DNA from 4 places in the Rhizobium sophoriradicis genome. Region 3 is predicted to be linked to each of the others. Evidence: predicted binding sites of a transcription regulator. Region 3 holds the regulator's gene; each other region holds the start of a gene.

Region 1 (2,202 bases), 1.0 Mb from region 3:
AGCCCCATCGTCACGTCGGAGGGGGATGAAACGGGCCGGGCGGAGGTGCTACTCATGATGGGGTTCTCGTTATCCGGGATTTTGGCCGTTCCGGCTCTTGCCGACCGCGCCGTCACACCAGTCGGCGAAGGCGGCAATGGCTGCATCTGCGCCGGTGTCATTCAGCGTTTCGTGCCGCATGTCCTGATATATCTCAGTGCTGATACGGGAGAAGCCCTGGCCTTTCAAATGGTTTGACAGCCAGGCTACGGCTTTTCCACGCTCGGTCGCCGGATCTTCTGCGCCGCCGACCAGATGGATCGGCAAGTCGCGCCGCAGCCGGTCGAGATGGATCCTTTGCGGTGCGCGAAAGGTTAGTTCGAAGACATCGAGCCAGAGCGAAACCGAGGCGTCGAAGCCGCAAAGAGGGTCGGCGACATATTTGTCGACTTCCTCGGGAATATGCGAAAGCCAGTCGAATTCCGTGCGGCGGTCGGCGATGGACCGGCCCCAGGCGGCGAAAGTGAGTTTCGGGAGGAGGCCGCTCGGCACGTCCGAGCCTTTCAGCATGCGCTCGGCGGTGAGGATCGCCTGGGCCGCGCGGCCGGCAAGGCCGACGGCGAAATTGGAATTCCACACGGCGACAGCGTCGAAGTCGGCCGGAGCGGTGACGGCGGTATTGAGCGCGATGAGACCGCCCATCGAATGGCCGAAGAGGATGACCTTCAGGCCGGGATGGCGCGAGGCCGCGTGAGCGCGCATGGCAATGATGTCGCCGATCACCCGTTCGACGCCATCGCGTCGTGCGAAGCGGCCGATCGGGGCATCCGGCGCCGTCGTCTCACCGTGGCCGCGGTGATCATGGGCATAGGCGTGATAGCCGCGCGCCGCCATCGCCTCGGCAAAGCGGCGATACCGCTTCGAGTGCTCCGCCAGGCCATGCGATATCAACAGAATGCCGCATGCGGGGCCGCTGGCCTCGGCATGGTGATAGGCCAGCGATGCTCCCGGCACGGAGAGCCATTGCGTTTCAGAAAACATTCGGATCCTTCCAGCCGCAGAGCAGATCGCTAGCGCATAATTCCGCAAAGCGAAATCGATTTGAGCAATTATGCTTCAACTCAAAGTGACAAAGCGTCCTTGGTGTGACTTTAAATCGTTTGACGCAATTGATAACAAATTACAGGAATATTGCGATTCAGGGTTGCTGACGTTTACTCTTTGTGCTTATCTGTTCCTGCATTGTTCTTCTATGGGGGCTGAAATGAGCAGCATGCAGTTGCGTACCTTGACATTCGCCGTATCGATGGCCCTTGCCGGCGCCGCCATGGCGCAGCAGGCCGACGGGCGCACCCGTTTCATTCTTGCGGCGAGCTGGCAGCCCGCCTTCTGCCAGACGAACCAGAAGAAGGCTGAATGCGCAAGCCAGACCGGCGAACGCCATGACGCGACGAACTTCTCGCTGCACGGGCTTTGGCCGATGCGGCAGAATTATTGCGGCGTCAGCGACGATCAGAAGGCCGCTGACAAGGATGGCAAATGGGCTAGCTTGCCTCAGGTCACGCTTTCCGCCGAGACGCAGGCGGCGCTGGTAAAGGCGATGCCCGGCACGCAGTCCGGCCTGGAACGGCATGAATGGACGAAGCACGGCACCTGCACGAAAATGAGCGCCGAGGATTATTTTGGCGTCGGCGTGCATCTCTTGGGTGGGCTCAACGCGTCGGCGGTGCGCGAGCTTTTCGCTGCCAATATCGGCAAACCGGTCAAGGCCGAGGCGATCAAGGCGGCTTTCGACAAGAGCTTCGGGCCGGGCGCCGGCGACCGCGTCAAGATGAGCTGCCGGCGGGCCGGCAATGTCAAGATGATCAGCGGCCTGACGATCGGGCTTTCGGAGGCTGCCGGATCGGCGTCGGCGAAAAGCGCCGGCCTTGCCGATCTGATCCAGGGGGCGGGAAAGACCTCTTTCGGCTGCGATGAAGGTGTCGTGGATGCGGCGGGCTTCTGACCGGAATCCTGCCTAAACCGGGTTTCGGCGTTGCCCACAGGCGCTGTTTCGCCTACATAGCGGCACGAAACGAAGTTTCCCGCCCGGAGCAGCGCAGCATGGCACGTCAATTCATCTATCATATGTCCGGCCTCAACAAGGCCTATGGCAACAAGAAGATCCTGGAGAACATCCACCTTTCCTTCTACCCGGATGCCAAGATCGGCATCCTCGGGCCG
Region 2 (2,202 bases), on a different replicon from region 3:
CAGCCTGGCCGTTGGGCTTGTTGAGGTCGCTCGCCATCTTGGCGAGGAACTTGTTGTAGGAGATGCCGGCCGAGGCGTTGAGCCCGGTGACCTGCTTGATCTTGGCCTGGATCTCCAGCGCGATCTCAGTGGCGATTTCCATGCCCTTGTGGTTCTGGGTGACGTCGAGATAGGCCTCGTCAAGCGACAGCGGCTCGATCATCGGCGTATATTCTGCAAAGATCTCACGGATCTGCTGCGACACCGCCCTGTAGACGTCGAAGCGCGGCGGCACGAAAATCAGGTCTGGGCATTTGCGCTTCGCGGTGACCGACGGCATTGCCGAATGAACGCCATAGGCGCGCGCCTCATAGCTCGCCGCCGCGGGCGGCCGATCCGCCGACGGCAATCGGTTTGCCGCGCAATTCGGGATTATCGCGCTGCTCGACCGACGCGTAATAGGCATCCATGTCGACGTGAACGATCTTGCGCGGCCGCTCGTGACCTTCATCATTTGTCATGACTGGCTTCCATCAGGACCGTCTGTGTCCCCCAGACATGGGAAGTGCGCGCCGCATTTGTCGCCCTCGGGCGTTTGCATGCGCTCGCAGCCCATGGCCATCCGCCGGCGGAGTACCGCCAAGCTTACATCGCCGCCGAACGCTTTCACCAACAGCTTGCGCTCGATTGCGCCATGGCGGTCGCATCGCCGGCAGCTGAATGCGATAACCGGCTCACGATAATCCTTCAGTCTCAGATCACTCAACGGGCCGGGTTGGACCATGTGAAAAAATTCCCAATCCGGCCACGGGATTGAATCCATTCACGGAATCCGTCAGGCCGGTGTTCGCGCTCAACTTGAGCGCGCTTGCTGTGCATTGACTCGTTTGCGCTTTGAGAACAAATAAAGAACATATCGCATTTTCTCAAGTCAAAGCGGGTTGCCGCAAGGAGATTATGACTACATCAGTCGCCACTTCGAATGCCGTCCTCTACGCGTTGCGCGAGACAATCGCCAGCCTGGAAGGAGCGAGTTTGCGCCGTCGCAGCTTCCTGCCGTTCGGGGTGAGCGAGATCGATGCGCAGCTGCCGGGAGGTGGTTTGGCCTATGGCGCGCTGCATGAAGTCGCTGGGGGCGGGAACGGAGCGATCGACGGCGCAGCTGCGGCCCTCTTCATCGGCGGCATCGCGGCGCGGACCACCGGCAAGGTGGTCTGGTGCCTCACACGCTTCGATCTGTTCTTTCCCGCGCTCGCCCAGGTCGGACTCCACCCCGATCGCGTCATCTTCGTCGAATGCGACAAGGAAGAGACGGTGCTCGCAAGCTTCGAAGAGGCTTTGCGCTATGGCGGCCTCGGCGCCGTCGTCGCCGAGCTGGTACGCCTGCCGATGACGGCTTCGCGCCGGCTGCAGCTTGCGGCGGAAAAGTCCGGCACATTGGGGCTGGTGATCCGCCGGTGGCGGCGCCAGACGGAAGCCTCCGATTTCGGGATGCCGACGGCCGCGGCGACCCGCTGGCGGATCTCGGTGCTGCCGTCCGAGCCGCTCCCCGTGCCGGGTATCGGCCGCGCGCGCTGGCTGGCAGAACTGATGCGGGTCAGGGCAGGCGAGGGAGGAGAATTCATTATCGGAGCATGTGATGGCCAGGGTCGTATCTGTCTTTCTTCCGACACTGCCGACCGACCGGATCAGGCGCGCCGATCCTTCGCTCGCTCCTGACATGCCGCTGGTGGTGATCGCCAGGAGCGGGTCGAAGCGATGGGTTGCGGCGGCCGATCAGGCAGCTCTCAAACTCGGGTTGCGCGTCGGCATGCCGGTCGCCAAGGCGCAGGCGCTGGTCCAGGGGCTGATGATGATCGATGCCGATCCGGCCGCCGACCTCGCAACACTTGAACGGCTGACGCTCTGGTCCCTGTCGCAATATTCTCCCGTCGTAGCCATGGATCCTCCTGATGGTATCGTCATGGACACCGAAGGCGCCGATCATCTGCAGGGTGGCGAGGAGCTGATGCTCTCGGGTCTTGTGAACCGCTTCCGCGGCCGCGGTCTTTCAGCGCGAGCGGCGATCGCCGACACATGGGGCGCTGCTCATGCGCTCGCCCGGTCAATCGATCGCGAGACCATCATCATCCCGCGCGGTGGGACCGCCAAAGTCGTAAACCGGCTGCCGCTGTCGTCGCTGCGGCTGCCAGCCGAGATCGTCGCAAGCCTCCGCACCCTCGG
Region 3 (2,202 bases):
GCGCGCCCTGCCCGGGCGTGGGCTTCACCAGAATGCGATTGTTCTTGCGTGTGTATGTCACTCCGTTAGCAGCCAAATGCGCTTCTGTCACGGCAAGATCGGTAACGGTGAAGAGGATTGCCCGGCCGCGCAGACCACGATCGGCGGAGGAGACGACAAGCTCGAAATAGGCCTCCAGCCCTTCCGGCGTCATCAGGCTGATCTTGGCATTCGATGCCGCGATATTCATACCGAAACCGGTTTTTTCCACCGCCGTTTGCCCGACCGCAAGACCAACGAAGGCGGCAAACGCAACCGGCTCCGGCGCACAAAGCGCGATCTCGGCAATGCCCGTCACGCCGTTGGCATGCGCCTCCAGCGCCGCGCGATCGGCCGGGAAGGAGTTGATGCGCTGACAGGTGAAGAGAAAGAAGTCGGGCGCGCGCAGATCTCCTGAAAAGGCCAGTTTGAAGCTGCCGACGCTTTCGGAACCGTCTGGCATCCGCATCGGCCGGCTGAACTGCAGCATCTCGCCGGCACTCGCGCCGTTGCCGACGAATCGCCGATGATCGAGGCCGGCATCCTCGGTGAGGAAGGCCAGCGCCGAAAGCCCCTCCTCGCCGCAGCGGAAGCGAAAGGCACGATTGCGGGCGATGAAGACATTCCCCTGACGGGCCGCCGCCTCGCTCTCCTCGACGCTCGCCACGCCGAGCGGCTCGATATAGGTCTTGTCGGCGAAAAAGACGCAGGCATTTTCCGTTCCGAACGGATGGCGCGCATCGGCGGCGACGGTAAAGCCGAGCTTCCCGAGCCTTTCGCGCGCCAGATCGATATTGACGACGGGCAGCACGACATGATCCAGCGGGTGCGGCTTGGCGGAATGTGCGATCATAGGACCCCTCCTGACACGTCAAAGAGATGTGCGACAGCCCCATTCCCAATGCAAGACATGTGCGCCAATCCGGCGAATGAAAATAAAAATCTGGACGAGTTGGCGCGAAGTTTTACGGAAATTTAGCTACTTGCGGAACACATATGGAACATATAGGGTCCGTTCTGGATTTGTTTCAATCAGGGGTCTGACGTCGATGCTCACGCGCAAACAACAGGAGCTTCTCCTTTTCATTCATGAGCGCATGAAGGAATCCGGCGTTCCTCCCTCTTTCGACGAGATGAAGGATGCCCTGGATCTCGCCTCGAAATCCGGCATTCATCGCCTGATCACGGCGCTGGAGGAACGTGGTTTCATTCGCCGCCTACCGAACCGGGCCCGGGCCTTGGAAGTGATCAAGCTGCCGGAGGCCTATAGCCCCAGTCTTCAGCCGCGCCGCGGTTTTTCACCGAGCGTTATCGAAGGCAGCCTCGGCAAGCCCCAGCCGGTCGCCGCCCCCGCTGCCGCAAAGCCGATCGCCGACAACGGCAGCTCTGTCTCCGTGCCGGTCATGGGCCGGATCGCCGCCGGCGTGCCGATCTCGGCGATCCAGAACAATACGCACGACATCGTCGTTCCTGCGGATATGCTCGGCTCGGGCGAACATTACGCGCTGGAGGTCAAGGGCGATTCGATGATCGACGCCGGGATCTTCGACGGCGACACCGTGATCATCCGCAACGGCAGCACCGCAAGCCCCGGCGATATCGTCGTTGCGCTCGTCGACGACGAGGAAGCGACGCTGAAACGCTTTCGCCGCAAGGGCGCCTCGATCGCCCTCGAAGCCGCCAACCCGGCTTACGAGACCCGCATCTTCGGGCCTGACCGGGTCAAGGTGCAGGGCAAGCTGGTCGGCCTCATTCGCCGCTATCACTGACAGCCAACGGGGCTGATTCGGTAAAAGCGTCTTTGCGCCAATCATAGGCGCGATGGCGCATCCATGGACGCGACAAGGTATCGAATGCGGTTGCGACCTCGGGGCCTGTCTGCGCAAAACGCAATTCGACGGAACCGGTCCTGCGCAGCGTCTCGCCGGTGAAGAGTGTCGCACCCGAGTGGCAGCGGTCGAAACGCAGGCGCACCGCGGTCACGACAATCTCGCTGGCGTCGCAGGCCGGGCCGAGATAGGCGGCATTGTCGATGACGGCGACGACATGGCCATTGCCGAGCCTGGCGATACACCAGGCTTTCTTGACGCAGGAAAAACGATTTGCCTCACCGCCGGCTGCGGCGGCCATCATTGCCGTCCTCGCCTCATTCTGCTGATCGCGGGAAAGCCTGAGGCGGCGGTC
Region 4 (2,202 bases), 370 kb from region 3:
CGGTCCGCCGTTCTGCAGGAAGCGGTCGGCGATCAGACCGGCATTCTGGCGCAGCGCCAGCTCGATCTCGCGGGCGAGATCCGGGTTGTCGCGCAGGAAGGTCTTGGCGTTTTCGCGGCCCTGGCCGAGACGCTGGCTGTTATAGGAGAACCAGGCGCCCGACTTTTCCACGATCCCGGCCTTGACGCCAAGATCGACAAGTTCGCCGGTCTTCGATACGCCTTCGCCATACATGATGTCGAATTCGACCTGCTTGAAGGGAGGCGCCATTTTGTTCTTGACGACCTTGACGCGGGTCTGGTTGCCGATCACCTCTTCGCGCTCCTTGACCGAGCCGATGCGGCGGATGTCGAGGCGCACGGAGGCATAGAATTTCAGCGCATTGCCGCCCGTCGTCGTTTCCGGCGAACCGAACATGACGCCGATCTTCATGCGGATCTGGTTGATGAAGATCACCATGGTATTCGACTTGGAGATCGAGGCGGTAAGCTTGCGCAGCGCCTGGCTCATCAGGCGCGCCTGCAGGCCTGGAAGGCTGTCGCCCATTTCGCCTTCGATTTCGGCGCGCGGCGTCAGTGCGGCGACCGAGTCGACGACCAGAACGTCGACGGCGCCGGAGCGCACCAGCGTATCGGTGATCTCAAGCGCCTGCTCGCCGGTATCGGGCTGCGAAATCAGAAGGTTTTGGAGATCGACGCCCAGCTTGCGGGCATAGACGGGATCGAGCGCATGTTCGGCGTCGACAAAGGCGCAGATGCCACCCTTCTTCTGCGCTTCCGCAATGGTCTGCAGCGCAAGCGTTGTCTTGCCCGAGCTTTCCGGCCCGTAGATTTCGATGATGCGGCCCTTCGGCAGGCCGCCGACGCCAAGCGCGATATCGAGCCCAAGCGAACCCGTCGAAATCGTCTCGATTTCGATGACGTTCTCGTTGGAACCGAGTTTCATGATCGAGCCCTTGCCGAACGACCGCTCTATCTGTGAGAGTGCCGCTTCAAGCGCCTTGCTTTTGTCCACCGATTTGTCCTCTACCAGCCGCAATGAATTCTGAGACATCTGATCCACCTTTAGGTTATTGAAGCCGCCCAAGCAATGTCGAGTTTGTACCCTATTTGTTCCATACTCGCAATAGGCGATCAAACGATTGAAAGAAAAAGGTAAAACAGCTCGTGTTCTATATTTGTTTTATCGATGCAAAGCAACGGCTTAGGCCAGATGCGGCGGCTTGGTCGCGTCAGGCGGCACCGTCTCGATTCGCGCTTGCGGGCGTCGGAAGGCGGTTGAAATGAAGAAAAAGATTCTTGTTCTCGGCGGCGCCCATATCGACCGGCGCGGCCGCATTTCCGGGGAAACGGCACCGGGCGCCAGCAATCCCGGCACCTGGTTCGAGGAGCCGGGCGGCGGCGGCTTCAATGCGGCGCGCAACCTTGCAAGGCTCGGTTTTCAGGTGACGATGATTTCGCCCCGCGGCGGCGACCCCATCGGCGAGATGGTCGGCGAAGCCGCCGATTTCGCCGGCATCGACGACCGGCCCTTCGTTTTCCTCGACCGCAAGACACCGAGCTACACCGCGATCATCGAGAGGGACGGCAACCTGGTGATCGCCCTTGCCGACATGGATCTCTACCGCTTCTTCGTGCCGCGGCGTCTATCCATCCGCTGGGTGCGCGAAGCCTTCGCCGCGCATGATCTCATCCTTTTCGATGCCAATCTGCCGGAAGAGACGATCGCGGCAATCGTCGCCAAGGCACGGTCGCTGGCCAAGCCCGTCGCGGCGATCGCCATTTCGCCGGCTAAGGTCGCCAGGCTGAAATCCTGCATCGCGGATATCGACTACCTGTTCCTGAACGAGGCCGAAGCCGCTGCCCTTGCCGGTGAACGGCCGGACGACGCCGGCGGCTGGCCGCCGCTTCTAAAAGAAATCGGCATCCGCAGCGCCGTCGTCACCCGCGGCCAGCGCGAGCTGGTCGCTTTTTGCGACGGCCGCGCCGTGACGTTGCAGCCGCCGATCGCCGAGACCCTCGCCGATGTCACCGGCGCCGGCGATTCCCTTGCCGCCGGCACCCTCGCCGCCCTGATGCATGGACTGCCGCTCGATGAAGCCGTCCGCCACGGCACCGCGGCAGCAGCGCTGACTGTACAGTCGCCGCATGCGGTCAACGAAAATCTGACGCCGGATCTGCTGAATGAGGCGCTTGCCCTTGT

Evidence for each region. The regulator LexA, encoded in region 3, represses DNA repair genes until DNA is damaged. The targets are predictions, from matches to a motif close to TGTTCNNNNTGTGTTCNG.
Region 1: N2597_RS13535 (ribonuclease T2 family protein) is a predicted target of LexA. The motif match lies at 1,212-1,229, and genes of this name have one in related genera.
Region 2: N2597_RS23040 (ImuA family protein) is a predicted target of LexA. The motif match lies at 876-893, and genes of this name have one in related genera.
Region 4: recA (recombinase RecA) is a predicted target of LexA. The motif match lies at 1,168-1,185, and genes of this name have one in related genera.

What each region holds. Positions count from the first base shown of each region.
Region 1 is NZ_CP104152.1:2,716,126-2,718,327, reverse strand. It holds gene N2597_RS13545 (DMT family transporter) at 1-56, opposite strand, end outside; gene N2597_RS13540 (alpha/beta fold hydrolase) at 70-1,020, opposite strand; gene N2597_RS13535 (ribonuclease T2 family protein) at 1,244-1,984, shown strand; gene ettA (energy-dependent translational throttle protein EttA) at 2,083-2,202, shown strand, end outside.
Region 2 is NZ_CP104153.1:227,072-229,273, forward strand. It holds partial or broken gene dinB (DNA polymerase IV) at 1-500, opposite strand, end outside; gene N2597_RS23035 (hypothetical protein) at 497-763, opposite strand; gene N2597_RS23040 (ImuA family protein) at 937-1,698, shown strand; gene N2597_RS23045 (Y-family DNA polymerase) at 1,619-2,202, shown strand, end outside.
Region 3 is NZ_CP104152.1:1,679,639-1,681,840, reverse strand. It holds gene N2597_RS08540 (VOC family protein) at 1-871, opposite strand, end outside; gene lexA (transcriptional repressor LexA) at 1,068-1,787, shown strand; gene N2597_RS08530 (ComEC/Rec2 family competence protein) at 1,768-2,202, opposite strand, start outside.
Region 4 is NZ_CP104152.1:2,045,030-2,047,231, forward strand. It holds gene recA (recombinase RecA) at 1-1,053, opposite strand, end outside; gene N2597_RS10305 (carbohydrate kinase family protein) at 1,283-2,202, shown strand, end outside.